4 regions of the Paenibacillus sp. FSL R7-0302 genome follow, and region 3 is predicted to be linked to each of the others. Evidence: predicted binding sites of a transcription regulator. Region 3 holds the regulator's gene; each other region holds the start of a gene.
What was found. Region 3 encodes Rex, which represses fermentation and respiration genes when NADH is low (regulators of the CRP and FNR family bind a similar motif). Its sites were predicted from a motif close to TTGTGAAATATTTCACAA; they were not measured.
Positions count from the first base shown of each region.

Region 1: MKY96_RS29050 (cytochrome ubiquinol oxidase subunit I) is a predicted target of Rex. The motif match lies at 4,200-4,217, and genes of this name have one in related genera.
Region 2: MKY96_RS15390 (DUF1641 domain-containing protein) is a predicted target of Rex. The motif match lies at 2,622-2,639, and genes of this name have one in related genera.
Region 4: MKY96_RS27690 (phosphoketolase family protein) is a predicted target of Rex. The motif match lies at 3,860-3,877, and genes of this name have one in related genera.

Region 1 covers NZ_JBBOWB010000002.1:750,724-758,656, forward strand. The annotation lists gene yycI (two-component system regulatory protein YycI) at 1-591, shown strand, start outside; gene MKY96_RS29025 (MBL fold metallo-hydrolase) at 608-1,414, shown strand; gene MKY96_RS29030 (hypothetical protein) at 1,383-1,589, opposite strand; gene MKY96_RS29035 (S1C family serine protease) at 1,945-3,192, shown strand; gene MKY96_RS29040 (cold-shock protein) at 3,586-3,786, shown strand; gene MKY96_RS29045 (cold-shock protein) at 3,878-4,108, shown strand; gene MKY96_RS29050 (cytochrome ubiquinol oxidase subunit I) at 4,332-5,720, shown strand; gene cydB (cytochrome d ubiquinol oxidase subunit II) at 5,724-6,737, shown strand; gene cydD (thiol reductant ABC exporter subunit CydD) at 6,737-7,933, shown strand, end outside.
Region 2 covers NZ_JBBOWB010000001.1:3,498,194-3,506,126, reverse strand. The annotation lists gene MKY96_RS15405 (hypothetical protein) at 1-263, shown strand, start outside; gene MKY96_RS15400 (hypothetical protein) at 819-1,508, shown strand; gene MKY96_RS15395 (nitroreductase family protein) at 1,777-2,394, opposite strand; gene MKY96_RS15390 (DUF1641 domain-containing protein) at 2,718-3,155, shown strand; gene MKY96_RS15385 (NAD(P)/FAD-dependent oxidoreductase) at 3,187-4,365, shown strand; gene MKY96_RS15380 (SGNH/GDSL hydrolase family protein) at 4,530-5,159, shown strand; gene map (type I methionyl aminopeptidase) at 5,256-6,002, shown strand; gene MKY96_RS15370 (carboxymuconolactone decarboxylase family protein) at 6,238-6,486, shown strand; gene MKY96_RS15365 (Rrf2 family transcriptional regulator) at 6,633-7,055, shown strand; gene MKY96_RS15360 (hypothetical protein) at 7,395-7,790, shown strand; gene MKY96_RS15355 (DUF4085 family protein) at 7,821-7,933, shown strand, end outside.
Region 3 covers NZ_JBBOWB010000001.1:1,940,345-1,948,277, reverse strand. The annotation lists gene MKY96_RS08340 (AAA family ATPase) at 1-692, opposite strand, end outside; gene MKY96_RS08335 (hypothetical protein) at 685-1,227, opposite strand; gene MKY96_RS08330 (aminoglycoside adenylyltransferase domain-containing protein) at 1,453-2,214, opposite strand; gene MKY96_RS08325 (cell wall elongation regulator TseB-like domain-containing protein) at 2,495-3,016, opposite strand; gene MKY96_RS08320 (amidohydrolase) at 3,046-4,347, opposite strand; gene MKY96_RS08315 (redox-sensing transcriptional repressor Rex) at 4,337-4,987, opposite strand; gene dinG (ATP-dependent DNA helicase DinG) at 5,144-7,933, opposite strand, start outside.
Region 4 covers NZ_JBBOWB010000002.1:469,276-477,208, reverse strand. The annotation lists gene MKY96_RS27705 (S-layer homology domain-containing protein) at 1-1,646, shown strand, start outside; gene MKY96_RS27700 (response regulator) at 1,757-2,899, shown strand; gene MKY96_RS27695 (GntR family transcriptional regulator) at 2,993-3,715, shown strand; gene MKY96_RS27690 (phosphoketolase family protein) at 3,991-6,375, shown strand; gene MKY96_RS27685 (TIGR03915 family putative DNA repair protein) at 6,442-7,329, opposite strand; gene MKY96_RS27680 (putative DNA modification/repair radical SAM protein) at 7,329-7,933, opposite strand, start outside.

The DNA.
Region 1 (7,933 bases), on a different contig from region 3:
GAGGAGAAGAATATCCGGCTGCTATGTCCGATTCCGGCTGCTACTCCGCAGCTGCCTGATATCACGTACCGTTATTCGGCCGAAGAGCAGAATGAACTGCCTGTGAAGCTTAAGGAGCCGATCGACAGCAAGCTGATGTACTCCTCGTTCTCGGAGCTGAGCAATCTGCTGAAGAGCCAGATTCCCGACATTGCCAATTACCGGTTCGATTCACAGGAGAGTGAGGTCGGGAGGTTCGTCCTGCATCCGCTGGTGGATAACAAGTGGTCTCTGTTCAGAGTGCGGCTGGAGCTGATTAACAGTGACCAGAAGATTGTGGCCTACCGCTGGCCGAAGATTGAGATCGCAGCAAGCCGGAGCGAGGATTTGCAGAAGGTGCTCCCGGCTTCGCAGGCGCTTAGCAGTCTGATCGAGAAGTATTTTCCTGCGGATGCCGCAGTGAAGGAGATTGAGCTGGGCTATTACGGCGAGCTGTTCAACTCCGAGAGCCAGGTGGCTTCGCCGATGTGGCGGTTCATGCTGGAGGACGGAAGCGCCTATTATATGGATGCGATCAGTGCGGACATTATCAGTCCGAAGACAACAGAGTAGAAGGAGCAGGAGAGATATGGGGATTTCATTTACAGTACTGTCCAGCGGTTCTACCGGGAATGTGACAGTGGTGCGTAACGGCGAGACCACACTTATGATCGACGCGGGTCTGAGCGCGAAGCGGATTGACGAGCTGCTGGCTATGCGCGAACTGACGGGAGCGGAGCTGGACGGAATTCTTGTGACCCACGAGCATTCGGATCATATTAAGGGGCTGGGCGCGATGGCCCGCAAGTATAATCTTCCGATCTATGCGAATTCGAACACCTGGGGAGCCATTGAGAAGGGGATTGGCAAGATTGAGGAGCATAACCGGGTCATTATGGAAACCGGGCAGCACCGGGATTTCGGCAGTATGCGGGTGGAATCCTTCGCCATCTCCCACGATGCTGCAGAGCCGGTGGCTTACAATTTCTATGACGGCAAGGAGAAGCTATGTGTTGCGACAGACCTCGGGTATGTCAGCGACAAGGTGAGAACGGCGATATCGGATGCCGATGTGCTGGTGCTGGAGTCGAATCATGATATCGAAATGCTGCGGATGGGGCGTTATCCCTGGAATACGAAGCGGCGAATTCTCGGCGATCTGGGGCATCTGTCCAATGAGGCGGCAGGCGCAGCGCTCAGCGAGATTCTGAGCGGGCGGACCAAGCGCGCCTATCTGGCACATCTGAGCAGAGACCATAATATGATGGATCTGGCGAAGATGTCCGTGCGCGGGGCTATGGAGGACCGGGGCTGCTTTTACAAAGACAGTGAGTTCAGGCTCTGCGACACCTACTATGACCGGCCTACGCCATGGGATAAGGTGAGCCAGTCATAAGACGGTCAACCTCGGTAATCTTGTGCTCCAGCTCCTGGCGGGAGAATAGCCCTTTATCAATTAACAGCTCAATCATTGCATGCTGGACAAGAATCAGCTGATAATGTTCATCCTTAAGGTCCCCCAGCTTGCCAATGAATTGCACCAGATCTTTACTTGTTGAAAAAGATTCCATAGTCGGGCCCTCCTTGTGAAATGGATAGTAATGAAGCTGTGAATAATTTACATTTATTTAACATAGAAAACATGTGGGCAGCGCGGCTGCCTGTGATACAATCATATAGAGCGTTCTAATCCTATTGTAGTCTTTTAAGTTGCAAAATATTCCGGATACAAGCTGTTAAACTTTTTAGTAGCTTATTAGAATAATAGACATCCCTTGCGCTTAGAACCCACTGGAATGTGGTGAATAAATCAAGTGAAACCTTTTAGTACTTCGTGAAGTCTAAGAGATATAGCGGGTAAGCTCGGGCGTGGTTGCTTGGCGTTCAGTCGTGAATGCGGTGGCAATAGAGGGGAGAGAGTGTAACATGGGATTATTCGATGATGATTTCTATTCAACCAAGGTGTCACGGCGCAAAAGCGGCAAATCTAAATCAACCGGCGATTATGCTGACGGCAAGTGGGCTGTCCGCAAATCGAAGCGGTCGCTGGCAACCTGGCAGATCTCGCTGATTAGCTCTGTCTGCAGTGCTGTAGTGGCTGTGCTGCTGTTCAGTCTGGTAACGGGACAGTTCGCCGCTGAGAGAGCTCAGGCTCCGGTGGTTATTGATAAGGTGGCTGCGAGCAGCGCAGATCCGTATGACCGGATTATTCAGGCTGCTGCACATATCCGCCCTGCGGTAGTGAGCATCATTAATCATAAACAAGACAATAAGGAACTTAATATTCTCGATGAATCTGCGCTAGGCTCGGGAGTTATCTATAAGAAGGATGACAATAAGGCATTTATCATCACGAATAATCATGTCATTGAGGGTGCCGGCAAGCTGGAAGTGGTTACAGTAGACGGCGTGACACACAAGGCGGAGCTGGTAGGGGCCGACAAGGTGAGCGATATTGCTGTACTCTCCATTGACGGCAAGGGAATCGACCGGATTGCTGAGATCGGGGATTCCTCCAAGCTGCGTCTGGGTGAGACTGTCATTGCCATCGGCAACCCGCTGGGGCTTGGAGATACACTGACTTCCGGCATTGTCAGCTACACAGAGCGGACGATACCGGTATCACTGAACCAGGACGGCGTGTACGATTGGGAGCAGGAAGTGATCCAAACGGATGCGGCCATTAACGAGGGCAACAGCGGGGGCGCACTAGTGGATCTGGACGGCAAGGTGATTGGTATCAATACGATGAAGATCTCCGATACGGGGGTAGAGGGACTGGGCTTTGCGATTCCCGCCAATCATGTGGTGGATACAGCCAATGAGCTTACCTCCAAAGGCCGGATAGCCCGGTCATACCTGGGCGTCTATTCAGTGGATCTGAATAATCCGTATGTGCCGCTGGCCGACGACCAGCGCAAGGAGCTTAATCTTCCGTCTGTAGTTACCGATGGGGTTGTAGTTCTGGATGCGGTGGGACCGGCGAAGGATGCGGGTCTGCAGCTTAACGATGTAATTACGAAGTTCAACGATAAGCCGATTACCTCCACCCTGTCGCTGCGCAAATATCTGTACGATCATACCAAGATCGGCGATAAGCTGAAGATTACCTTTTACCGCAATGGTGAAGTGAAGCAGACCACGGTCCAGCTTCTTGAGAAGCCAGAGGAATAAAATTGGAAATGGCCGTATATAATAATGAGGCAGTCACGATTACGGAAACAGTTCAAGCCGTCCTTTTCAGGAAAAAAGAAGAGGGCGGGGCTGTTTCAAGAATAAATAAATGGGGTAATTGGTAGCATTGGGTATAAATATTACAATTTAATATGACTGGTAGCCCTTACATTGGGAAGTAGTCCTTATAAGGGAAAAAACGGAGGAATTAGGATAGAACAGCTTGCCTTTGTTATTAAGGTGTGGTAACATGAAATTATTCTTACATTGATACCTTATTCTCGCATTGAAAAGGGCTGTCAACCAAAGCTACAACCTTTCTCAATGTGTGAATTTTTTCTTTGTCTGAAGATAAAAAGAACATATTAATTTAAATTTGTGGAGGTAACACACATGCAAACAGGTACAGTTAAATGGTTCAACGCAGAAAAAGGATTCGGTTTCATCGAAGTTGAAGGCGGAAGCGACGTATTCGTTCACTTCAGCGCAATCACTGGCGACGGCTTCAAAACTTTGGACGAAGGCCAACGCGTTGAATTCAACGTTGTTCAAGGCAACCGCGGACCACAAGCCGAAAACGTTGTAAAACTGTAATTAATAGAAGGTACCGTCCCCGCTTGTGAAAGTTGGGACGGTCTTTTTTTATCATTACTTGCTTGCAACATAAAGGAAGGGAGGAACGGCAATGAACTACCGGAAAAAGCCTTTGGAGGAAGTACCGGAAGAAAATACCGCAATTTGGGCCTGTACCAATGAGGATTGCAATGGATGGATGAGGGATAATTTCGCATTTGAACATGCGCCTTCCTGCCGTCTCTGTCATTCCCCAATGGTTCGTAGCATGAAGATGCTGCCGCAATTGCTTAATTCAAATGGCGATCTCAAATCGCTTAAGAAAGGTATTTCCATTACCTAGACCAATACCTTTATGAGTCAAGACAACTATATATGCAGGGCACCTTCAAGACGGTGAAACCGTCTTATTTTTTTTGCTTTTAAATGCAAAATTGTGATATTTGTCACAAATTTATTGTTTTTTATGCCTAAACGGGGCGTATAATGTGATAATTATCACACTTTGAGTGATAGAAATTTGACAAAATAGACATAACGAAATGGGGAGAAGGAAGGGGAGAAATATGGATACAGTACTGCTGTCGCGTATACAATTTGCGTCGACGACAATTTTTCATTATTTCTTTGTGCCAGTATCGATCGGACTTGCGCTCATAATTGCCATTATGGAGACCATGTACGTAAGAAAGGGCAATGAAGAGTACAAAAGAATGGCGCAATTCTGGGGGAAGCTATTCCTGATTAACTTCGCAGTAGGTGTAGTAACAGGGATCTTGCAGGAGTTCCAGTTCGGGATGAACTGGTCGGATTATTCGCGCTTCGTCGGTGATGTGTTCGGGGCTCCGCTTGCGATTGAAGCCTTGTTGGCCTTCTTCCTGGAGTCCACGTTCATCGGAATCTGGATCTTCGGCTGGGATAAGGTATCCAAGCGGATTCATCTGTTATCCATCTGGCTGGTTGCCTTCGGAACGATGCTGTCGGCATTCTGGATTCTGCTGGCTAACTCGTTCATGCAGCATCCGGTCGGCTTCCAGATTAGCAATGGCCGGGCTGAGATGAATGACATCTTCGCACTGATTACAAATGGCCAGCTGCTGGTCGAATTTCCGCATACAGTGCTTGCCGCCTACGCTACAGGCGCCTTCCTGGTAACAGGGATCAGTGCTTACAAATTGCTTAAGAAGCAGGACGTTGCTTTTTTCCGGAAATCATTCGAGATTGCAGCCATTGTAGGGGTTATTTCTTCCTTCGGCGTTGCTGTTGCAGGACATGCACAGGCTCAATATCTGGTAGAGACACAGCCAATGAAGATGGCTGCATCCGAAGCGCTGTGGGGTGAGAGCGGCGACCCGGCACCTTGGGCGGTATTTGCCAATATCGATGTGAAGAACCAGACCAACAGCAATGAAGTTCAGGTTCCGTATCTGCTGAGCTTTCTGTCCTACAGTAAATTCTCCGGTGATGTGAAGGGGATGCTGGAGCTGCAGAAGGAGTATGAAGTAGCCTACGGACCAGGAGATTATATTCCGCCGGTCAAAACAACCTTCTGGAGCTTCCGGATCATGGTTGCTGCCGGCACGCTGATGATGCTGTTCGGGGTATATGCTATCTACCTCATGTGGCGTAAAAAGATGGACAGACCCAATACCTGGTTCATGCGCTTCATGTTCTGGGGACTGCTGCTTCCGCCGATTGCCAACACGGCCGGCTGGATTATGACAGAGATCGGGCGTCAGCCATGGACTGTATTCGGACTTATGACTACAGAAGACAGTGTATCACCTAATATTACGAGCGGACAGGTGCTGTTCTCGGTGATTTCTTTTACCGCGATCTATGCCATATTGGGTGCAGTGCTGGTCGGCCTGTTCGTCAAAGTGATCAAAAAAGGTCCTTATGCTATGGATAACGAACACGGTGAATCCCACGATCCGTATAACAAGGAGGGCTAACCCATGTCACTTAATGAATTATGGTTTCTGCTGATTGCGGTGCTGTTCGTCGGGTTCTTCTTCCTGGAAGGCTTCGACTTCGGTGTAGGGATGGAGACGCAGATTCTGGCTAAGAATGATACGGAGCGACGGATACTGATCAATTCGATCGGGCCGTTCTGGGATGCGAATGAAGTATGGCTGATTACGGGTGCCGGTGCAATGTTCGCGGCCTTCCCGCATTGGTATGCTACGCTGTTCAGCGGCTTCTATATTCCGTTTGTATTTGCTCTCCTGGCGTTGATCGCCCGTGGTGTCGCCTTCGAATTCAGAGGCAAGCGCGATTCCAAGGCTTGGCAGAAAACATGGGATGTCTGCATCTTCTTCGGCAGCTTCCTGCCGCCGTTCCTGCTCGCCGTGGTATTCGCCAGCTTCATCAAGGGTTTGCCGATCGACAAGGATATGCAGATGTATGCCGGATTCTTCGATATCGTCAATGCGTATACGGTGGTTGCAGGGATTACGGTTGTCCTGCTGTGTCTGGTACACGGGCTGATGTTCACTACGCTCCGCACGCTTGGAGATCTGCAGGAACGGGCGCGTAAGCTGGCCCAGAAGCTGCTGATTCCACTGGCGGCGCTCTTGGTAGCCTTCGTTGTGATGACATATACTATGACGGATATCTTCGATAAACGCGGAACGCTGCTGTGGATTGTAGTTGTTCTCGCTGTAGCCGCTTATCTGCTGGCCGGATATTTCATGACTAAGAAGAAGGACGGCTATGCCTTCGGGATGACCGGCGCTGTGATGGCGCTGTCTGTTGCATCGATCTTCATCGGACTGTTCCCGCGGGTGATGATCAGCTCGCTGGATCAGGCGTTCAACCTGACGATTACGAATGCGGCCTCCGGCCAATATTCGCTGAAGGTGATGACGATTGTAGCGCTGACCCTGCTGCCGTTCGTGCTGGGCTATCAGATCTGGAGTTATTTCATCTTCCACAAACGGGTTCATGAGAAGGAGCATCTTGAATACTAATGGATAAAAATTTGCTTGGGTACAAAGGAGTTAAGCCTGTCTTTCTGCTGGTTGGCTTCCTGACCCTGGTGCAAAGCTTCTCCATTCTTCTGCTGGCGAAGTCGCTGGCAGAAGCTGTCTCTGCGCTGTTTGCGGGAGAACCGCTGAAGGAACAAGGGGCTAGAGCGCTCTTGTTCCTTCTTGCGTTTCTTGTACGCCATGCCTGCGCTCTGCTGATGAGCCGGGTGTCGTACCGCTTCGCAGAAGCGACCGGCAGCAGCATGCGGAGACAGATGATGGACAAGCTGTTCCAGCTGGGACCAAGGCTGGCTGGCGACCGGGGGACCGGAAATATGGTCACATTAGTGCTTGAAGGAGTAACGAAGTTCCGAACGTACCTGGAGCTGATTATTCCGCGTATGGTCGGTATGGCGGTCACACCCGCTCTGCTGCTTATCTATGTATTCACCCTGGATACGTCCAGCGGTGTCATTCTTACCTTAACGATGCCGATCATTATTGTATTCATGATCCTGATCGGGATGACGGCCCGCAAGCAGATGGACCGTCAGCTGAAGTCCTACCGTACCTTATCGAATCACTTCGTGGATTCGCTACGCGGTCTGGAGACGCTGAAATTTCTTGGACGCAGCCGCAGCCACAGTGAGAGTATTGCCAAGGTCAGTGACCGCTACCGTTCAGCAACCATGCGTACGCTGCGAGTCGCCTTCCTGTCATCGTTCGCACTGGACTTCTTCACTATGCTGTCTGTCGCTTCGGTGGCGGTAAGCCTCGGTCTGCGTCTGGTTAATGAGCAGATGACGCTGGTTACCGGACTAACGATCCTGATTCTCGCGCCGGAATATTTCCTGCCGGTGCGGCTGGTGGGTGCAGATTTCCATGCCACACTGGACGGCAAGGAAGCCGGAGAAGCGATGAAGAGCATCATTGACCGTGAGACGGTCCAGGCGAAGCTGCTGGAGCCGGGTGGGCAGAAGGAGATGACAGGCCTGGGCGGAGCTTGGTCCGGCGACTTTTTCACGTGGAACAATAACAGCCACCTGAAGCTTGAAGGGGTTGGCGTGACCTATGAAGCGGATGGAGTGCCGTCCCTTGAAGCTGTTCATCTTGAATTCAGCGGTTATCGCAAGATTGGCATTATCGGAGAGAGCGGGGCAGGGAAGTCTACGCTTGTAGATATTCTGGGCGGCTTCCTT
Region 2 (7,933 bases), 1.6 Mb from region 3:
ATTCCCCGCTTACACCGTGGGCACAGCTAACATCTGATGTTTGGACGGATACAAAGGTTGAGCATCTGAAGGTAAATTCTGAGGAAGCCCTGTATGTGGAGGATCACCAGGCCTATGAGAATAACAGCAATGGCTATTATGCTTATATCCGCTGGATTGAGCTGCGGGAGAACGAGGAGAGAAATATAATGCATGAGGTAGGGACCGGATCGCCTGAAGTCACCAGAGAGATGCTGCTAAAAGTGGCGGAAGGCCTGCGTTAACCTAGAGCGGCGGTAAGACCGTGCAGACACATATAAACCTCTATCGTTGATCAGTACATCAACAATAGAGGTTTATATTGTTACCACTATACCCATGTTAGTCTCAGACTCCTTATCCTATCCTTTGTACTCAGCCGGGTAGAAATGGTCCGAGGTGGCAGTATATTTGCCTATCCTGCACATTCAAACTGCTCTCAACTGATCCGCTTACCACGATAGGATGGGATTGTGAAGCCTGTGAGCTTTAAGAAGCTCATACCGTTTCGTGCAGGGACTCACTTCAGGCGGGAATGCCAGGATCAAAGATATAGTCTCAGTCACAAGGAGGAGCGCTGCTTAAGATTAGCTGCCAGAGATTCTGCCCTGGCTTATGTTCTTCCTGCAGTGTCTGTTTCCTTGAGCTGATACCTGAATTATACCGTCCGTGCGGGGAATAGTAAAAAGCCAAAATTTTTTAATTTGTACTCCCAACTTGGAAAAAGGTATTGTAAGCGCTATTATTCTGCGTTTTCCTTAGAATCTGCCGAATTCAAATCCCACTGCCTTTGCTGTATAATGAAAAGGATGGTTTCAATGCTGCGCAGACTCCGGCAGCTTTGCCTGGAGGGAAAGGATACGGAAATGAGCTTGTATGGGGTGAAGCTTGAGGAACTCGGCAGCGGGCTGCTGAAGTCCTTTTTGGAGGATAATTATATATGTGCAGGTTATCCCGGTACGGGTGATCTGGAGAAGCATAGCAGAGAAGAGATCAGCAGCAAGTTAGCTGCCGCCGGCTATCGCGGGAGGGAACTGGAGGGGGCAACACATACCTTAGACATCTTCGTCAATGCGATGCAGGATGGGGATTACGTGCTGATCGCCGATGAAGAGTGGGTATATCTCGGGGATCTTGGCGATTACTTCTATGATACCCGGCACAGCGGCCCAGAGGATAGTACAGCCCACCGGCGCGGTGTCACCTGGCTGAAGAGTCTGCCCCTCGCAGCGGTTAATCCGGCTGTAACAGAGCTGCTTGCTTCTGAGAGCAGAATAACTGCCTATTCAGGAGTGCTGCCCGCAGCCCGAATGGATCTGTGGCTTGGGAATCAGGCAGGGGATGGCGGGAGTAACGCCGGGGCCTGTTCCGTTCAGGTGGATGAAGCTACAGTAGCGCACGCGCTGGATGTTCTGAAGGCGGCCCTGCACAGCACGGATGTGGAGCGGCAGGAGCGTGCGGCTGTGGCGATTTTGCAGTTTGCCCGGTGAGTGTGGGATGAAGAATACGGCAGGATGATATAAATAAGGGTCTTCCGGTTTATTAGCCGGAGGACCCTTTTTTAAATATTGAAATTTATATGCTTCCCGCTTAAACAGTGGAGAGAACGGACTGATTGTGGAAAAGCGGCAGCGGTCGCCTTGGTCTCCGGATTTTCACCGTATAGGGAATGAAAAAAATCTGGAGAGCACAGCGATTGGAACAACGGTCCGTTCGCGGAGCGTCCACCCAAGTGAACACGTACATCCTTACTCCATATTAGATAAATTCAACAAATTCATTAACCGGCTTGCGGTAGCCGCGCGGTCTGATCTTGTGCTGGTTATCCTTGCCGATCGTAATCAGCATTACCGGAACCATATGGTCGCCGAAACCGAGAGTAGCCTTCACAGCCTCCGGATCGAAGCCGATCATCGGGCAGGTATCCCAGCCCTTATCCTTGGCAATCAGCATGAACTGCATCGCCGACAGAGAAGCGTTGCGGATGGCTTCATCCCGCTGGAATGCATCGTTCCCGGTATAAGCATCGTTGATGGATTGAATGGTTTGCTCGTATGCATCCTCGCTCATCGCTCCCAGCAGCTTAAGCCCGCTATAGATTTCTGGAGCCTGCAGGTAGGCATTCTTGTCACCCAGCACGACAATAACAGCAGAAGCAGTGTGGATCTTGTATTGGCCATACGCGTCCTTGCGGATGGCTTCCTTCACGCTGTCATCGCTGATCACCTTGTAATGGGTGTGCTGAAGATTATAAGCCGAGGGAGCCAGACGGGCGAGGGAGAACATCTCTTCGAGCTCACTCTGCGGGATGGTAACACCTTCCACGAAATTATTAGCCGATCTGCGGGCCTGCACCAATTCGGAAAAAGTACTCATAAGTCTTTACCTCCATCTAATATGTATGCTGCTTAGTAATAATCAATTGCTGATATTAATTAATAAACTTACATTTAGTTACTTGCTTAAGATATCACGACCATCTGTATACGTCAATGATTAAAAACATAATAATTTGTAAATTTAACCTGATTAAACGGCTGACTTCAACAAAACCGATGAGGAAGTGATAATAATCACAAAAATAGGTTGCAAAGGCAAAAAGATTGTGACAATAATAACAAATAGAGTGTTATAATAGTCACATAGTTTCACCTGGATGTCATTAAGTAAGAATACGATTTGTAAAAGGAGACTTCGATATGTCACAAACCGTTACCCAAAATCTTCCTGAACAAGAAATACCAGAAGCAGCTCTTCCCAAAGAGGATGTGCTGAAAGAGCTCTTGAAGCCGGAGGTTCAACAATCTCTGATGGTACTGGTCGAGCAGCTGCCGCAGATCACACAAATGGTTAGTGTATTGTCCAAATCACTAGATTTTGTGCAGTCGGTTGCCACGGATGAAGTACTTAAGAATGATACAGTCGGTGCGATTAAGGAAATGGCGGGTCCTGTGGTGGGCACTGCCAAGAATCTGGCGGCTACAGTCATTGAAGCGAAAGACCGCGCGGAAGCAAGCAGCGAAACAGTCAGCCTGTTCGGCATGATGAAGATGATTAAGGACCCGCAGGTACAGAAGGCTCTCCGGTTCATGAATGCCTATCTGCAGGTCAGCGGTGAACGTCAATCGGGCAAATAAGCCCGTAATACTTAATGATGGAGGAATGATCATGTCAAAACATATAGTGATTCTAGGTGCAGGCTACGGCGGCCTGCTTAGTGCCTTAACCGTTCGTAAATATATGAGCAAAGCGGAAGCCAAAATAACAGTAGTCAATCAGTATCCGACACATCAGATTATTACGGAATTGCACCGGCTTGCAGCGGGCAGTGCGTCTGAACAGGCGGTTGCCATGCCGCTGGCGAAGCTGTTCGCCGGTAAAGATATTGATCTGAAAATCGCCAAGGTCAATTCGTTCTCCCCGGAGAACAAGCAGGTTATTCTCTCGGACGGCGTCATGCTGACCTATGATGCTCTCGTTGTCGGTCTGGGCAGCACCACCGCATACTTTGGTATTCCGGGACTTGAAGAATACAGCATGGTGCTGAAATCAGCAGCAGATGCGCTGCGGATTCGCCGTCATATTGAAGACCGGATTCGTGACTATTCCAAAACCCGCAACGCAGCAGATGCTACGATTCTGATCGGCGGCGGCGGGCTGACTGGCGTAGAGCTCGTAGGCGAAATTGCCGATATTCTGCCTAAGCTGACGAAGCAATATGGAGTGAATCCTGCTGAGATCAAGCTTCTGCTCGTGGAAGCGGGTCCGAAGATTCTCCCCGTCCTGCCGGATCATCTGATTGAGCGCGCTACGGCTAGCCTGGAGAAGCGCGGGGTGCAGTTCCTGACGGGTCTTCCGGTTACGAAGGTATCCGACAATATGATTGATCTGAAGGATGGGCAGCAGATTGTGGCGAACACCTTCGTCTGGACCGGCGGGGTACAGGGCAATCCGCTGGTTGGCGAATCCGGTCTTGAAGTCAACCGTGGCCGGGCCACGGTGAATGAGTTCCTGCAGTCCACTTCACACCCTAATGTATTTATAGCCGGAGACAGCGCTGTTGTCTTTGCACCGGATGGCCGTCCTTATCCGCCAACGGCACAGATCGCCTGGCAGATGGGTGAGCTGATTGGCTACAATCTGTTCGCATATCTTAATGATAAACCGCAGGAGGCCTTCAGCCCGGTCAATTCCGGCACACTCGCCAGCCTCGGACGCAAAGACGGGGTAGCCATTGTCGGCGGTAACTCCACTCCGCTGAAGGGTCTGCCGGCCACGCTGATGAAGGAAGCCAGCAACATCCGTTACCTGACTCATATCCATGGCTTGTTCAGTCTGGCCTATTAATCATTTATCCTAAGATCCCCCTGAGGCTGCCATGTGGCAACCTAAGGGGGATTTCTATTAAATAGAAGGAATAATTTTCAATGAAAACGTGTCCGCAGGAAAGCTGATTTGCTATAATGATCATGTTTACATACTACAGATGTTTTCATAGGAGGATTTCAGGCATGCCATTTCAAAAGAACGATATCATCCTGTTCCAGGGGGATAGTATCACGGATTGTGGACGCAATTACGCCGATGCTTCATCGCTTGGTGTAGGTTACGCGCTGATGGCGGGCGCCCGTCTTGGCCTTCAGTATGCGGAGAAGAATCTTACGTTCCTGAACCGCGGAATCAGCGGCAACCGGGCGGTCGATCTGCAGGAGCGCTGGGAGAGGGATTGTCTTGCGCTGAAGCCAACCTGGGTGTCTATCTATATAGGCATAAATGATACCTGGCGGTGGTATGATTCCGGGCAGGAGACTACTGCGGCTGAATTCGAGTTGTCCTACCGTGATCTGATTGAACGGACCAGGGAGCATCTGGATGCCAAGCTGGTGCTGGTGGAGCCGTTCGTATTGCCGGTGCCGGAAGACCGCAAGGGCTGGCGTCAGGATCTGGACCCCAAAATCCACGTGGTCCGTGAGCTGGCCCGTGAATACGGCGCTGTACTGGTGCCGCTGGACGGCTTGTTCGCAGCAGCATCCGTTAAGGCTGAACCTGCCTTCTGGGCGGGGGATGGCGTGCACCCTTCGCCTGCCGGACATGCCTTAATCGCCGAAGCCTGGATGAAGGCTGTAGGTGCAATAAGCTAAGAGGTACGTTCATTTCACTCTGCGTAGCAAGGCTGTTATACTTGTAGGATACATACTCAAGGTGAAGCTTTGATAACGAGAGGAATGTGAGCAGGGATGACGAGCGAGACGCTCCAGGATATGCAAGGACTGAAAGCGGCGGGTGCAGTGGTAGGCCACACCATCGCCGAGATGAAGAAAAGTGTAGTTCCCGGAATGACGACTGCGGAGCTGGATGAAGTGGGGGCGAAGATTCTGAGCCGTTTTGGCGCCAAATCTGCTCCAAAGGTAACCTACAACTTCCCCGGAACGACCTGTATCAGTGTCAATGAAGAGGTAGCCCATGGAATTCCGGGACAACGTGTAATTCAGGCCGGAGATCTGATCAATATCGATGTCTCCGCCGAGCTGAACGGTTATTTTGGCGATGCCGGGGTATCGTTTCAACTGCCGCCTTATAATGAGAAGCTGGTCCACCTCTGCCGGAGTACGGAAGAGACCATGATGAGTGTGATTAATCATCTCCGGGCGGGCATGAAGGTGAACGAGATCGGCCGGGTTATGGAGTCGGAAGCACGGAAGCGCGGCTATAAAGTCGTGCGTAACCTGTGCAGCCACGGCATCGGCAAAGCGTTGCATGAGAAGCCGTTTGAGATTCTGCCCTTCTATAATCCGCGTGTAACGACGGTGCTGAAAGAAGGACAGGTCATTACCATCGAGCCGTTTCTGTCCACAGGCGCTGATTTTGTAGAGCAGCAGCCGGATGGCTGGACACTCAGCGTGGCCGACAACAGCCGCGTGGCCCAGTTTGAGCATACGATTGTGGTCACCAAGGGCAAGCCGATTATTTTGACTAGTGCGTGAAGTTAGATAAGACGCAGCGGCCGGAAGTCCAAATGTTCACCGCAGCGACGACCCAGCTTAGAGTTTGAACCTTAAGTGCATCTTATATATAGGAATATTTAACAGTTGTAATGTATGCATTACGCAAGAAACCCTCATACTAAAGATGATGTTATGATATGGAATGCAAGAATCTGTTTCCAGAATCGGAGGGTTAATTAAAGTGGATAATGTACCGCAAGTCAGTCATGCCTTTATGACATTTATGAAGGAAGCGCCGGAGCAGCAAAAGGCCCTTGGCGAAATTGTGAAAAAGCTGGATGCCGCAAGCAGCCTGGATGCCAAAACCGAGGAGATTGCCTATATCTCCGTACTCGCGGCGGTACGGCTGGAGAGCGGGCTGCCCTTTCATGTCAAGCATGCCAAAGCGCTCGGCGCAACCCGTGATGAGATCATCAGCGCAGTGCTGCTGCCCCTTCCGGCAGTGGGCAATGTGGTGATTTAGGCCTTGCCGGTGGCATTGCAGGCGTATGACAGTGAGTAGTGTTCTGTTGACTGCAAACTCCCCACGGGATTGACAATTGCTCTAAATGTAACTATTATAGTTGCATCTGGCGGAAGCATTCCGGCTAGTGTGAAGGAGTGATTGTTATGAACATTAGCACGCGGTTTGCGGTTGCTATTCATATTCTAACCTTAATTGACAGCAACAAAGACGGCAAAAGCACCTCCGAGTGGATTGCCGGCAGCGTGAATACGAACCCCGTAGTGATTCGCCGCCTTACGGGTATGCTGAATAAGGCAGGACTTGTGGAGGTTCGTCCCGGTGTGGCCGGAGCGAAGCTTGCCCGCAGTGCAGCTGATATTACGCTGCTGCAGATTTATAAGGCGGTGAATGCCGTGGAAGAGGACTCCCTGTTCTCTGTCCATGAGCATCCGAACCCGGAGTGTCCCGTAGGCAAGAACATTGCAGGGGCTATTGTTCCAGTGTTCTCTCTTGCTCAGAAGGCGATGGAGAATGTGCTGCAGGAGGTCACCCTGGATCAGATCGTACATCAGATTCCAGTGGCTTGAGACAGGAATCTGATGTACGTAAATTTAAGGAAACCTTCAGCCCCGTTTTATGTTTTTTTAAGGTTCGGGGAGTATAGTGAAGTTCTCCACCCCCCAGTGGAACCATTTGTGGAAGACCCCGCCGTGCCTCGGCAGGGTCTTTCTTTTTCCTGAGTGTATTCTGGCATTTTCATTAAACCTTTATGTGTTTTTCATCTGGCCTTAAGCTTCGCTCAGTATAGTAAACACATGACCCCCTTACAATAGACTTTGGCCCTGCCGGTTGCCCGGCGGGGCCACTTTTTTGAAGAGTAGGTGCTTGGGAATAACTTTACACATACATATAAGGAGATTTTGCCCATGAAGAACAATTATACCATCCTGGGAGCTGCTCTGATTCTGGGCCTGTGTCTGGTTACCAGCAGTTTCGTGATCGGCGATCGGATTAGAGCGGGTTATGAGTTACAGCACCAGACACCTGCCGGAGCGCAGACGGAAAGCCAAGCTGAGGACCATCCGTTGATGACACTTGCAGAGACTGCGCAGTTCCTGCGTCTGAGTGAAGATCAGGTGAAGAATATTATGAAGGCGGAGAATGCAATGTTGCGTAATGACGGACCCTTCGAGGGGACGAAGCTCCCGTATCTCAAAGTAGATAGCGAGTTACTGTTCAGCAAGCAGCAGTTAACCGTCTGGATTCTGGCCGCTTCGCAGGAACATAGGGTATACGCGGGGGAGAAGCTAGCCGGGAATTAAGGATCGCTACAGAGTGGAGGAAGCTTCAGAATGAAATTTTTTACTATACCCTGGTATGAAGAAATGCAGGTTCGGGGGTTCATGGTCTTCCCGGAGACGGAGCAGGACTGGCTGGAGGATGTGGCCTGGCATGTGGCGGAAGG
Region 3 (7,933 bases):
AGCGCAGAATCCAGCATCTCCTTGCGGTTCGTTGCGGCTACCAGCAGGATGCGCGGGGTATCATTGTTATAAATCCCGTCCATCTCCGTCAGCAGCTGATTGAGGGTCTGATCATACTCACGCTGTTGTCCGCCTTCGCGCTTCCCGCCGATGACGTCGATTTCATCAATGAAAATAATGGCACTTTGCTTATTCTCCTTGAGTGCGCGTGTGCGGGCATCCTTGAACAAATCGCGTACGCGTCCCGCACCCACACCGACATACATCTCAACGAATTCACTGCCCGAGGCAGCTACAAACACGGAGCCCGTATAATGCGCCGCAGCCTTAGCCATCAGCGTCTTTCCTGTTCCCGGAGGACCTGTAAGCAGAATTCCCTTGAGCGGGCGAATCCCGAACTTGCTGATTTCTTCGTGCCGGATTAGGAAGTCCAGCGCTTCACGCAGCTCCTGCTTGGCATTGTCCTGTCCGCCGATCTCTTCAAAGGTCAGCTTGGAGGGGCCGTTCTTCTTGCGCTTCTTATCTGCACCTGCATTAACCGTCAGACCGCCACGGGCATGGGCAATGAACAGGAGCGCGGCAACCATACCCAGCGCTATGATTACAGGGAAGATATTAATCCCCACAAAAGCCATAAAAATCAGCATGACCGGAACGAATCCGGCTACAACCTCTTTCCAGTACTTAGGCATTGTTCCACACTCCCATCTTGGCTGCTGCACGCGGCAGAATAATGAATTTGCTCTCTGTGCCGTTGCTCAGGCTTACATATACATTATTATCGTCAATCTCTGTGGCGGCTGTAACCCCGCTGTACTTGCTGTCCTGCTCCTTAAGTCCGTCCAGCTTCGCTGGTATCAATGTATACTTCCGGCTCTCCATCGCTTCTGCTACAGAGAACATCGCTTTATCCCAGTACTCATCCAGCAGCTCGCTCGGCTTCTGCTCCACATCCAGCTTCAGGGTCCGTCCGTCAATAGCAGTGCTGCCTTCTCTTGATACATACTGCACCAGTTCACGTAATTTCGTGCCCGGCTGCAAATCCAGTTTCAAAGTGACCTCATTGCGTTTAATAGTAATATGGGAATCCTTCACTCCCTCGTAGGATGATACCAGCTTCTGCAGCGGCTCCTGCACCGCGAATGTACGGTAAGAATACCAGCCGCCAAACAATAATGCAGCAGACAGCAGAGACGTTAGCAGTACAGGCATGAGACGCAGTTTCAAGAAACGTCCTCCTCTCAAAAATGACCGAGCATAACTCTATAATAAAGACCATCCAGCGTGTCTAGCGCCCTTCCGAGACTGACATGCTCTTAAGCATGTCCTGATACAAGTAGTAGTATATCACAGGTGTATATACGATTTTACATAAAGTTGTGAATATATTTAAAATTTTTGATACTAATTTCTGGATGTTTCATGCACTTATCATTTTTGCCCGGCCCATCTTCAGTTCGGAGTCCGCTTGATTTCAGCCATCATATATTCCGCAAAATCGGTTAATTCGCCCGGTTCATAGCCTTCGGCGTCCCCCGCACCGCTATATTCCTTCAGACACTGTCTAAGCAAACCGTGATAGACTTCAGGCAACTGCTGCAGCCCCCACTCCCCGCCTTCCTTCTTGGAAGAAACATGACCTTCCTGCATATAATAGAGTACCCTGCATAGATTCAGTGTGTAATACACCGGTGATTTCTTAATATTCTGCGGTGCATCATCGATATCCCTGATAATGGAATCCAGATAGTACCTGTTGTCTAGCGGCGCAAAGGCCTCGCGGATCGGCTCCCCGTACAAGATAAACCCGCGATGGTAGACTACTGTAAAATGCGCCGCCAGATCAGCATCCTCAAAGCCGCCGCACAGATAATTCTCATCAGCTCTGTACCGCTCTACATGTGCTTCCGAAAAGTGAAATTCAAAAGGCGTAGGATACACAAAATTGCGCAGGTATGTCTTAAGGACGATAGATAGTTCAATTCCGCGCTTATTCGGCAGACTGTCATGATAAGCTACAATACGCCTGGCAAGTCTATGACTGACCTCTGCGGGCAGCTTGTCATGTACGACGATCAGCAGATCGATATCGCTGGTATCGGGGTGAAAACAGCCCATCGCCAGTGAGCCATGCACGTAAATTCCCGACAGATTCTCCCCCAGCTCCTCCTTGAACAGATCCACCGCCTGATACAAATATGCCAATATTTCCAATTTCATCAACCTCCTTGTTACATTCAACATGCAAGTTATTGATAGCAGATTAGGGATTACTTTTAATATATCAATTGATATATCTCAGAAGTGAAGGGGTACCGATTTCCTTCATCCCTCACCGTCAAAATAATAAAATAACCCCACAAAGTGGGGCTTTAGCGTAGGTGATGACTCAGGTACTTTGCGGGGACCTCAAAACATATAAATTTATCTGTTAAAAAAACGGAAGAACAGATAAACTGTTCCCCCGCATGTATTCTTCCGCTGAGCGCTTAGCTTAACGGTTCGGCAGACTGTACCCCTCACCGATGGCGCTGCCATCCTTGAAGCGGTAGAAGCTGTAATAGAATCGCCCGTCTTTTTTGTAAAATAGCTGCCAGGCATATTCCCCGTTGTATACACCGGGCAGCAGCCGTTCAATCGTAATGTCCGGCAGCTGAGCGGCTATGATTCCGCGCATTTTCTCTTCTGAGGTGCCATTGCTCAGTTCCTCAGCATACAGGTCGTTGTCGCCTCCGGCAGGCTTGCCCTCCAAGGTGAAACGGACCCACACCATCAGATCGGTCCCTGCTTCATTCTTGCCGGTCAGCACCCAGTAGATCTCATTCTCATTCCAGACAGATTTCTGGGCCTTGGTAACCTCTGTTAGTCCGGCACGCGCCCGGGCCAGCTCCTTGGCCTCACTCCGCTCGTTCCACTGGTCCTTCATAATGTAGGCATAGAACTGGCTTAGTCCGAACAGAAGGAGCAGCACCACGGTAATCCCCAGCCAGATCCATCTTCTCCTCTTCTTCTTCACCACGCTGCTTCCTTTCCCGTTCCCCTGAATTACCGTTTAAGCAGGCTCTCGAACGTCTCCTGTGCTTTGCGGCGGATGGCTTCTTCATCAAGTGTCAGGCATTGTCCATGCTTCACAACCTGTCGGCCGTTCACCCATACATGCTCCACATCCTTGGCACTTGCCGAATATACGGCATGGGAGAGCAGATCGGTATGCGGCAGCAGATGCGGCTGGTCAATATCAAGTGCGATGAAGTCGGCCTTCATTCCTGCGGCAAGCCGGCCTACCCCGCTTAGGAAAATAGACTGCGCCCCATACTCCGTAGCCATCAGAAGCGCCTCAGGAGCCGGTACCGCTGTGGGATCACCGCTTACGCCCTTGTGAATCAGAGCCGCCAGCCTCATCTCTTCGAACATATCCAGATTGTTGTTGCTTGCCGCGCCGTCTGTACCCAGGGAGACCTTAATCCCGGCTCTCAGCAGTTCAGGAACACGCGCAACCCCGCTGGCCAGCTTCAGGTTACTGCCGGGGTTATGCGACACGCCAACGTTATGGCGGGCCAGAATCCCGATCTCTTCATCGTTCAGATGAACCCCGTGGGCAATGAGCGAAGGACGGGTGAACATCCCGAGCTTCTCCAGATGTGCGACCGGACGCAGGCCATAGTCGGCCACGTTCTGCTCCACTTCATGGCGCGTCTCGGACATATGGGTGTGCATTGGCAAGTCCAGATCATGGGCAGCCTGCACAAACTTCATGAAAAACTCTGGAGGACAGGTGTACGGGGCGTGCGGTGAGAGCATGGTCGTAATTCTGCCGTCAGCCTTGCCGTGCCAGTTACGGGCAAAAGCAATCGCCTCAGCGAGCTTGGATTGCTGTACCTCTTCCGGGCACAGCCCAATTACGCCGCGCATCAACACCGCACGAATACCGGACTGCTCGGTCACTTCCGCTACCCGGTCCATATGATCATACATATCGAGGAAGGTGGTTGTGCCGCCCTTCAGCATCTCCAGCACGGACAACGAGGTTCCCCAATATACATCATCACCAGTGAATTTCTCTTCCATCGGCCACATCTTCTCCTGCAGCCAAGACTGAAGCACCATATCGTCGCCATATCCGCGCAGCAGTGACATTGCAGTATGACCATGGGTATTGACCAGACCAGGCATGAACAGCAGACGGCTGCCGTCTACGACCTGTGCGCCATCCTCCACTGCCGGCTCAGCTTCACCTATGTAAGTAATCAATTCATTCTCCAGGGTCATGTACCCGCTCAGAACCGGCTTGTCACTGCCCGGAACCAGGAAGTGCCCATTCTTGATTATCGTGATCTTACTGCTCATCTTCAGCCTCATCCTTTCCATCATGCAAATAATAAGCCAAGCTCTGCAGATCTGTGGTGAAATCTGCGGCATGAATCCGGATATTGGCAGGCGTCTTGAGAATAACCGGTGCGAAGTTCAGAATCGCCTCGATACCGGAATCGACAAGAATATCAGCTACGTTCTGGGCTTCGCTGTCGGGCACGGTAATAATCCCGATCCGGATGCCCTGCGAGCGGATTGTACTGCTTAGCTCCTCCATCGGCTGCACAACCAGCGAGTTGATTTGCTGGCCCACCTTCGGCGGGTAGGCATCGAAGATGGCAGTAATCTTCATTGTATCCTTTAAGTAAGCGTTGTAGTTTGACAAGGCATGACCGAGATTACCGGCTCCAACCAGTGCAACATTAATTTGCTGGTCAAGCTTCAGGATATGGCGGATCTTCTCAATCAGATAAGATACATCATAGCCGATGCCTTTTCTGCCAAAATCACCGAAATAAGCCAAATCCTTGCGGATCTGGGCGGGATTCAGATCAAGCTTCTGGCCCAGCTCCTGAGAAGAGACTGTGGAGATTTCACGTTTTTGGAGATCGTTCAGGAAACGCAGGTACACTGGGAGCCTGCGCACGACGGCCTCCGATATTTTATCCGATTTCATGTATTCTCCTCCTTCAAGTTGATGTAACATCACAAATTCGCTTCATGTAATGCCGATTATAGCAACCGTGCCCCGCCGCCTGCCGGAGTGGCAGGGCAGGCGGGAACGGATCTTCAGGTTAATCATGACTTATTAATAATAGCAATAGCAGATGAATTAGGAAACCCCGCCGTCATCCAGCCATTCGGCAATTCTCGGGACCATCTGCTCGGTGAGCATATGCTCCATCTTGGGACCGGGGAGCGAGTACAGGAAGTACTTTCCGTAATGCGATTCGATGACTCTGGTATCGTACACAATTACGATGCCCCGGTCCTGCGCCGTGCGGACCAGCCGCCCGAAGCCCTGCTTGAAGCGGATGACGGCCTGCGGCACGGACAGCTTCATGAACGGATTCTTCTTCTGTGCCTGAAGCAGCTCCGACTTCGCTTCTGCCAGCGGGTGATTCGGCGGCTGGAACGGCAGTCTGACAATCGCCAGGCAGGTCAATGCTTCTCCCGGGATATCCACCCCTTCCCAGAAGCTGCTGGTACCCAGCAAGACCGAAGCCGGGCTATCCTGGAAGCGGCGGATCAGCTTGCTCCGGCTGCCGCCTTCCACGCCTTGTCCCAGCACCGCGATATCCTGTGAGGCAAGTGCCTCCTTCAGCGGTTCATACACCTGGCGCAGCATCTTGTAGGAGGTGAACAGCACCAGCATCCGCCCCCGTGTTGTTACAGCTGTCTCGGCAAGGGAGTGCACGAGGGTGTCCACAAAGCGGGCATCCCCTATACTTCCCTTGACGCTCGGGAAGTCCCGGGGAATGACCAGGAGCGCCTGCTCACGATACTTGAATGGCGATGGAAGCAGTGCAGTCATCAGACGCCGCTGCTCGGCAGCCTCGCCAAGACCCAGGTTATCGATCATGAACTGGAAGGATTTATCCACAGATAAGGTGGCCGAGGTCAGGATAATGCTCTTCTTCTTATCGAAGAACAGCTCCCTGAGCTGGGTGCTGACATCTACGGGAACAGCATACATTTGCAGCGACTTCCCCTTATAATTACCGCTTCCCTCCAGCCAATACACAATATTCTCATCGTTCAGGCTCATGAAGAAGCGGATCTGCTCTCTAATGGATGCCAGATCCTTGAATAACCCGCCGATATCGGTCACAAGGCTGTCTGAGGAGGATTGGCTGTCCGTGTCACGCATCTCACTGAGCATTTTGTCGCCCTTGCGGATGATATCGCTCAGACTGAGGTTCAGTGTATTCTCAAGGGCAGCCAGCTCCTCCCAATCCTTCGGCTTCTTGCCCGGCTGCAGGCGTGCCACCAGTTGGCCTGCTTCACCGGCCCCGGCATCGCTGCGCTCGGGCAGCAGGCTGAAGAGCCGGTCACTAAGCGCATCCCAGGACTCCTTCACCGTCAGCAGATCTGGATAGATCCGGTCGATCACGCCGCTCCATTCGGAAGCCTGCTCACTGCCCGAAGACTGCAGACTCTGGCGGAGGGCAGGCAGCTGCCCGCTCCGGCTATCCTTATAGAGACGGGTGAGGGTATGGGCGAATGTGAAATATTTCATCTGCATGCCAAGATGCTTGCCGGCAATATCCTCCAGATGATGGGCTTCATCAATAACAAGATGGTCGTACGCCGGAAGAAGCTGATGCCCGGCTTTGACATCTGCGAACAGCTTGGAGTGATTGGTGACCACCACATCGGAGATCCCGGCTTCATGCTTGGCCCGGTGGTAATAGCATTTGCGGAACCAGGGACAGGCGCGTCCCAGGCAGGAGTCGGTATCACTGGCTACAGTCTCCCAGAAATCGCCGCCCCGTCCGCTTAAGTTAAGCTCCTCATCATCGCCGGTCGTCGTCTGGGTCAGCCAGACGAGCATTTGCGCAGCGGTGAGCGCTTCTTCCCTTGGACTCGTAAAGTCCTTTTTGTTCATTCTATGTTCGAACTTGCGCAGACACAAATAGTGCCCTCTTCCCTTAAAGATGGAGGCCTTGAACGGGAACGGCACAACGCTGGTTAAGAGCGGGATATCCCGCTCCCGCAGCTGATCCTGAAGGTTAATGGTATGAGTGCTGACCATCACCTTCTGATTACTTTTCACACTATGGTAGATGGCCGGAAGCAGATAACCCAGCGATTTGCCGGTGCCTGTTCCCGCTTCAATCAGCAGATGCTTGTCCTGCTCAAGCGCTGTAATGACCTCATGGATCATCAGCTCCTGGGCTTCCCGGCTCTCATACTGGGGAAGAACAGCCTTCAGCCGCTTGGTTACCTCATCCATATATTCTTCAAAGGTAATATTCTCCAGCGGATTGACGCTTCCTTCCTCCCGTGGCGTAGCCAGCTCTGCCCAGTCCCCCACAGCCAGCGCAAGCTGGCGGTAGAAGCTCAGCTCACCTTCCGGCTGAAAGGTCTCCATCTCCCGCTCCCGCAGCAGACCGTCGAAATACCAGGCCAGATCACTGTCTTCGTCCGCGAACAGCTCATTCAGCCGCTGAATCGTCAAGAGCGGCAGACTCTGCAGCTCTTCCAGACATTTGAGCAGCACAATAGCCGTGGCAAGCGCATCACTGTCCGCCTGATGGGGACGGTCATGCGTAATGCCGAAGTGGCTGCTTACCGCGCCAAGCTGATAGGTGCTCAGCGAGGGAAAGCATATTTTGAGAAAATCGATCGTATCCAGAATCCGCCCCTGAAACGGCAGGTAGCCGCAGCGGTCCAGCGCATTCTGCAAAAAATGAAAATCAAACGCGACATTGTGTCCAACGAGGACGACATCATCCAGCAGCGGCACCAGCTCCATCATCATCTCATCGAGCTCCGGCGCATCCTGTACATCGCTGTCTGTAATTCCGGTCAGGCCCGTAATAAAAGGAGGAATTGGCGCTCCGGGCTTGACATAGGAACCATACACCCGGGAGATCGTCCCGTCTTCTTCTATAATGGC
Region 4 (7,933 bases), on a different contig from region 3:
TCAAGCCCGAAATTGATAAGTATGAAGCAACTGTAAGCAATAGTGTGTATGAAATTTCCCTTAAGCCGTTTACGCTGGACCCGGGAGCCGTAGTAACGCTCAGCATTGCGGGTGAAGCTCCGGTAGAGGTTACGAACGGTCAATGGAGCAAAGCGCTCCCTCTAAAAGTAGGCAAGAATGAAGTTCTGGTTACCGTCAAGGATTCTGCTGGTAAAACGAACACTTATACGATAATCGTTACCAGACAAGAGCCTGTTTCGAGTGGCGGCGGAGGCTCCGCACCTGCTCCTGCTCCAGATACCACCAAAACCGAAGTCATTGAGGTAGATGTGGCTATCGGCGGAGCCAATGCGGCTGGCATCACGAAAGTGCCGGTCCAGCGGACAACTCACAGCAACGGAACGATAACGGATCTGGTCCGCTTCACCAAGGATAAGGCCGAAGAAGCAGTGAAGATGGCGAAAGAGACGGGACAAAGCATCGCCCGTGTGGTCATTCCGGATCCGGCAGACAATGTCAGCGAAGTGAATGTCCAGATTCCGGCAGAGACTGCCAAATTGCTGAAAGAGAATGGCATTGTGCTTGAAATCTACACGGAGAATGCGATCATCCGTATCCCGAACGCTTCTCTGGAAGGAATCGGGCAGGATTTCTATTTCCGGCTAGTACCGGTAAGGAATGCAGCAGAGCGCAATGAGATTGAGAAGAGAGCCACACTTGAGGCTGTAGTCCGTGAAGTGGCGAAGGACAATCGAATTGAAGTGGTCGCCAGACCGATGACCATCGAGACGAACCTGTCCAGCCGGGCGGTAACTCTGATTCTGCCGCTCAAAGATGTGAAGCTGCCTGCGAACGAAGCGGCGCGTAATGCCTTCCTCGCACAGCTCGGTATTTTCATTGAACATACTGACGGCACGAAAGAGGTTGTCAAAGGCAAAGCGGTTACCTATAAAGAGGGACTGCTTGGACTGGAATTCTCGGTAAGCAAATTCAGTACCTTTACGATTATCAACTTCAATAATCAGTCGCCTGCTACGCATGTATCCTATATCGTTGGCTTCCCGGATGGTCAATTCAAGCCGGACGATCGGGTAACGCGCTCGCAAATGGCACTTATGATTGCCCGGAACCTGGGCTATGATGCTAGTGCGGCTGTAGGCACTCCTCCCTTCCCGGATGTGGCTGTCCGCCATTATGCGGCAGCAGCTATTGCCTTCGTGAATGCACAGGGCGTGATGAAGGGTGATCCGGCCGGGAAATTCCGGGGCAATGCACCGATTACGAGAGCAGAGATGGCCGCTGCTGCTGCCAACTACCTGAAGCTTGCCGTACCGGCAGACGGAAAATCGAGCTTCAGCGATACAACTGGACATTGGGCCCAGGCTGTAATTGAAGCCAACGTGTCGGCAGGCCTGCTCAAGGGCTACCCGGACGGCAGCTTCAAGCCGAATGCTTATCTGACCCGTGCGGAAGCAGTAGTCATTGTTAATCAGATGTTTGACCGCGGCCCGCTCCATGGAGCAGATGCGGTGAAATTCCCGGATGTCTCCAAGAATCATTGGGCCTATCTGGATATCCAGGAGGCTATCATCGACCATCAGTACCGGATCGACAGTGAACAGAAGGAACAACGGGTTACAGAATAAATGGATAGGGGTTGGAGGAGAGATCATTTCTCCTCCAGCCCCTAAATCATTAAATTTGAAGTATAATGGTTATAAAACCGTACCGATTTCCAGTTGCGAAGGAGATCCGAATGAAAGCAATCCTGATTGACGATGAAGAATTGGCACTAAAGGCTTTGGAACGCCAATTGCATGCGCTTGGGTGTTTCGAGATTATCGGCAAATATACCGATCCGCTGCAAGGGCAGCAAAAGGTAGAGGAGACCGAGACCGATATTGTGTTTCTCGATATTCATTTACCGGAGCTGAGCGGGATTGAGCTGGCGGAAAGGCTGCTTGAACAGAGACCTGATCTGCAGGTTGTATTCGTAACGGCATATGATAAGTATGCGATCAAGGCTTTTGAGCTGAATGCCCTGGATTATTTGCTTAAGCCGATTCATACGGACCGTCTGAAGCTTACAGTTCGGAGATTGAATGCTCAGCAGAAGCCTGGCCTGGTAGCCCGGGCAGCGTCAGCGCAGACAAGCTGGAGAATGCTGATGCTCGATGCCTTCCGGATCTACGAAGGGAGCCAGGAGCTTCCGTCACTGCAATGGAGAACGGCGAAGGCGCAGGAAATCTTTTTTTACCTGCTGCATCATCGCGGCAAAGTGGTCAGTAAAGCCACCCTGATTGAATTGCTGTGGGCTGATTTTGATCCGAACAGGGCCTATCCGCAGTTATATACAGCTGTGTATCATATCCGCAAGATGCTGGAGCCCTTCAGCAGAGAACGGATTCTCCTGCAAAATACGGCGGACGGCTATCTGCTCAAGCTGAATGGCATCTGCCTGGACGTTGATGAGTTTGACCGCTTTATCCAAGCGGGGTTAGAGCTCTCGAATGACACCCTGCCCGAATACGAACGAATCCTGAAGCTGTTCAAGAGCGAATATCTGGAGGGGTACGATTATGTGTGGGCGGAGCTTGAACGGCAGAGATTCCAGCTGCAGTGGATTCGGCTGAAGCTGAATCTGGTCCGCTGGTATATGGGGAATGCAGAATATGAACAGGCCTTCAAGCATATTGAACAGGTCTGCACCCGCTATCCGTTAGAGGAGCAAGCGCAATTATTGTACATGCAAATATCGGATAGAATGGGTTTTCATTTTCTGGTGCAAAGACAGTATGTATTGCTGGAAACGGTCATGGAAGCAGAGGTTGCGGAGAAACCGAGCCGGGAGATTGTCAAATGGTATAGGGATTGGGACAACAAGCGTCAGAAAGGGTGAATCCTCGGATTCATCCTTTTTGCCCTATCTAAATTATGATATATTTAATCTTGAATGAACTTGTTCTGCAAAGACCCGACGAAGGAGCCCCCCATGACCCAATTTGTCTACAAGCAGATTATTGCTGACCTCAAAACGAAGATCTTTGCCGGGCAGTACGCCGATATGAAGCTGCCGGATGAGCGCAGTCTCAGCGAGGCGTATCAGGTTAGCCGCAGTACCATTAAGCGTGCGCTGATGAAGATGGAGAGCTCGGGCATTATTTTCAAGAAACGCGGCTCCGGCACCTTCATCAATCCGTTATACATCAAGAACGATTCGATCTTCAATTACGAGGGCTCTAATCTGGGGGTGTCGGATAACTTCCAGATGCACGGCAAGAAGCCGGAGATCAAGGTGCTGAGCTTCGAGGTCATCCGGCCCACGCAGGAGCTTCAGCGGGATTTGTTCCTGTTGCCCCATGATTTCGTGTATAAAATCGTGCGTCTGCGCCTGTTTGAAGGTGCGCCGTTCATGATTGAGACGGGATATATTCCGATCAAAATTGTGCAAAATCTCGACCAGACGATTATCGAGGGGTCGATTTTTCATTATCTGGAGGAATCGCGCAATCTGGCGGTGACCAAGTCCTTTTTGTCTATTTTTGCAGAGCCTTCGCTGCCGAATGATCAGGAGTTGCTCCATCTGAAGGAGAATGAACCCGTAGGAATTATGGAGGGGATCTTCTTCCTGGATAACGGCACGCCGTTCGAATTCTCGCATATGCGCTTCCATTATGAGTATCTAAAGTTTAACACGTTTGTATCTGTGCATTAACGGATGGACGGTGTAAATAGCATAACTGAGGTATAGCAGGCCGGGAGGAATCCCGGTCTTTTTGTGTTTTTTAGTATAACAAATTAATCCATAATTATAAAAATAAACATCTTTTTGTGCGTGGTTTGCAGAGAATTTCATACTATGTTCAAAATTTCACAATATTGGACCGTATTAATTTCTAAAAAGATTGAATTTCTGAAATGCCGATGTATGATGTAACTGTAGAAGTGATACATTCAATTTACAAAGAAAAAGATTAGGGAGTGGAAGACATGGGATTAACAATCGAACAGGTGGATTATTCCTCGAAAACGTATCTGGCAAAGCTTGATGCTTACTGGCGTGCAACGAACTACATTTCCGTAGGCCAGCTTTATTTGAAGGATAACCCGTTGTTAAGAGAACCGCTGAAGGATGCAGATGTCAAAGTGAAGCCGATCGGACACTGGGGGACCATCCCTGGGCAGAACTTTATCTATGCGCACCTGAACCGTGTAATCACTAAATATGATCTCAACATGTTCTATATTGAAGGCCCGGGCCATGGCGGCCAGGTGATGGTGTCGAACTCTTATCTGGACGGAAGCTACACCGAAATCTATCCGCAGATCACCCAAGACATCCCTGGTCTGAAAAAGCTGTTCAAGCAGTTCTCCTTCCCTGGTGGTGTTGCCTCCCATGCGGCTCCTGAAACACCCGGATCGATTCATGAAGGCGGCGAGCTGGGTTACTCCCTGTCGCACAGCGTGGGCTCAATTCTGGATAACCCTGAGCTGATCTCCGCAGTAGTGGTAGGTGACGGCGAAGCAGAGACCGGTCCTCTGGCCGCTTCCTGGCTGTCCAACCGGTTCATCAACCCGATTACAGACGGTGCGGTATTACCGATTCTGCACTTGAACGGCTTCAAGATCAGTAACCCGACCATCCTGTCCCGGATGAGCAGAGAAGAATTAACCGCCTATTTTGCCGGAAACGGCTGGGAAGCCTTCTTCGTGGAAGGTGAGAACCCTGATCTGATGCACCCGGAAATGGCGAAGGTGCTGGATACGATCGTAGAGAGAATTGCCGCGATTCAGAAGAATGCCCGTGAAAATAACGATACTGCCCGTCCGGTATGGCCGATGCTGGTCTTCCGCTCCCCTAAAGGCTGGACCGGTCCGAAATCGTGGGATGGCGTGCCGAACGAAGGCTCTTTCCGTGCACACCAGGTACCGATTCCTGTGGATCAGAAGAACATGAAGCATGCTCCGGCGCTGCTGGAATGGCTGAACAGCTACAGACCTGAAGAATTGTTCGATGCGAACGGCCGTCTGAACGCGGATCTGGCGGAAATTCTGCCAACCGGCGACAGACGTATGGGGATGAACCCGGTCACCAATGCCGGCAAGCTGATCAAAGACCTGCACAAGCCGAATTTCCGCAACTACGCCTTGGATAATTCCGTTCCGGGTCAGGTAATTGCGCAGGATATGGCCGTGCTGGGGAAATACCTGAAAGAGGTTGTTACGCTCAACGAAGAGAACCGCAACTTCCGGATCTTTGGACCGGATGAGACCATGTCCAACCGTCTGGGACCTGTATTCGAAGTGACCAAGCGCCAATGGATGGACGCCATTCAGGAACCGCAGGATGAATTCCTCGCTCCGTATGGCCGTGTCATTGACTCCCAGTTATCAGAGCATCAGGCAGAGGGGATTCTGGAAGGGTACGTACTGACCGGCCGCCACGGATTCTTCGCCAGCTATGAAGCGTTCCTGCGTGTGGTCGATTCGATGATCACCCAGCACTTCAAGTGGCTGCGCAAGGCGACAGACCAGACCTGGAGAGAAGATATTCCATCCCTGAACGTCATCGCTACATCGACCGTGTTCCAGCAAGACCATAACGGTTATACCCACCAAGATCCGGGTCTGCTCGGCCATCTGGCTGACAAGAAGCCTGAATTCATCCGTGAGTATCTGCCGTCCGATGCGAACAGCCTGCTGGCTGTATTCGACACGATCCTGAATGACCGTCAGAAGATCAACCTGATCGTATCCTCCAAGCATCCGCGTCCACAGTGGTTCTCGGCCGATGAAGCTCAGGAGCTGGTAACTAAAGGACTCAAAATCATTGACTGGGCCAGCACAGACAAAGGCGGAGAGCCGGATCTCGTAATTGCTTCTTCCGGTACAGAACCAACTATGGAAGCCTTGGCTGCGATCTCGATCCTGCATGAGAAGCTGCCTGAGCTGAAGATCCGCTATATCAACGTGGTAGATCTGCTGAAGCTGAGAAGCCAGAAGCTCGATCCGCGCGGCTTGTCTGACGATGAGTTTGATCAATTTTTCACAAAAGACAAACCAGTCATCTTCGCCTTCCACGGCTATGAAGGCCTGATCAAAGACCTGTTCTTCGACCGCCACAACCATAACCTGCATGTGCACGGCTACCGCGAGAATGGCGACATCACGACACCGTTCGATATGCGTGTACTCAACCAGATGGACCGCTTCGACCTCTCGAAGGAAGCGGTGCTGAGTCTGCCGGAAGCAAGCAAATACCAGGCTATCGCTGACGAGATGGATGCTATGGTGCAGAAGCACCACGCGTACATCCGTGAAGAGGGCATCGACCTCCCAGAGGTTGAGAACTGGGTATGGAAGGCTTTGAACTAAGGTTAGGACGATAGTGTTATTTCATTAATAATATAGTAGGCTTCAATCAAGGAGCGCCCCGGTTAGTCATGTTGATGGCTGCGGGGCGCTTTTTGTGTCCGATGATTGGAGCTGGATTATGGTCTCCGGGTTGTCCGGGATCGATGAGGTCTCCGGCTGCAATACCTTCTTCCGCTGCGCCGCGGTGAGTACAGGGACACCATTACTCCCATTCATCTCCACCATGTGCTTCCAATAGCGCTTCGGCATCTTAGAGGAACGCAGCCGGTCGCTCTTGCGCTCCTTGATGCCGATGGCGTGATAGAAGCCGGTCCATAAGCGGCGGTACGCTTCCTCGGTCTCATCGGGCTCGAGTGGAGTCCACCCGCTTAAGGGAACGATGGCCTCCCGTCCGGGCTCATGAATCAGCGCCGCCCCGTGCGTCTGGTCGTAGATCATGAAGCTCTCCCCCTGGAACCGGTCGCAGAAGTGTTCCCGGATTACAGGCAGCACATAGCCCTGCGGTTCAATGACTGCGGCCATGACCGGGCCGTATACAGAGAAGCGGACGAAGCCTGTATACAGATGCGCTTCATGCCGGAGCTGCTGAACGGCCTTCATCAGACTGTTAACAGTATCATCAGCCAGCATATTCATCACCTTGCGGCCATGCCGGAAGCCGAGATACAGGAAGTTCAGCAGCAGCATTTCCTTATCGGGGGCGCAGCTCCAGAAGCCCAGACGCACCAGCTCCTCGGCTTCGCGGCTGATCCGCAGCGGCAGGGACTTCAGTACCCGCGCGGCCTTCTCCTTGTCGGTCTCAATCCATTTCGCTTCCAGCAGCAGGCCTATTTCTCCGCCTTCAGCATGAATTGCCAGCGGAATCTCCTTCCAGGCATAGCTCTCAAATACACAGCACAGCAGACCCTCGAAGCTTCCGTCATAGGTGTACGCCAGTGCGGACGGCTTGAACATCAGGCCTTCGCCCCCTTGTTGAAGCTGTTCCAGTCCCCGGCGGCGGGCAAGGTGGAGAGGTTGAAGTCATCGAACAGCGTGAGCTGTTCCACCTGCGGCTGCTGGAGAGCCAGCTGCTGCCCGGACATGAGGGAGCGGAGCAGCGTATGCTCGCTTACCTTCAGCCCTTCCAGCGGTTTGTCCTTGCAGGTGATGAAGAACTGGGCACGCTTGAGGACCACTCCCAGCTTCTTCAGCGCGTGGAAATCGAGCGATCCGGCCCGTCTGGCCTTCACGATCCGCTGTGCACTTCTTACGCCGATGCCGGGTACACGCAGCAGCATTTCGTACGGGGCGCGGTTGATCTCAACGGGGAACTGCTCCCGGTGGTTAACGGCCCAGCTGCACTTGGGGTCCAGCAGCGGGTTGAAGTTCGGCACGGCCTCATCCAATAATTCATTCGCCTTGAAGCCGTAGAAGCGCAGCAGCCAATCGGCTTGATAGAGCCGGTGTTCCCGCAGCAGCGGCGGCTTGGTGTCTAGAGCGGGCAGGAGGGAATCCTCCACCACCGGGGTGTAGGCCGAGAAGAATACGCGCTTAAGTGAGTATTTGCGGTATAAGCCTT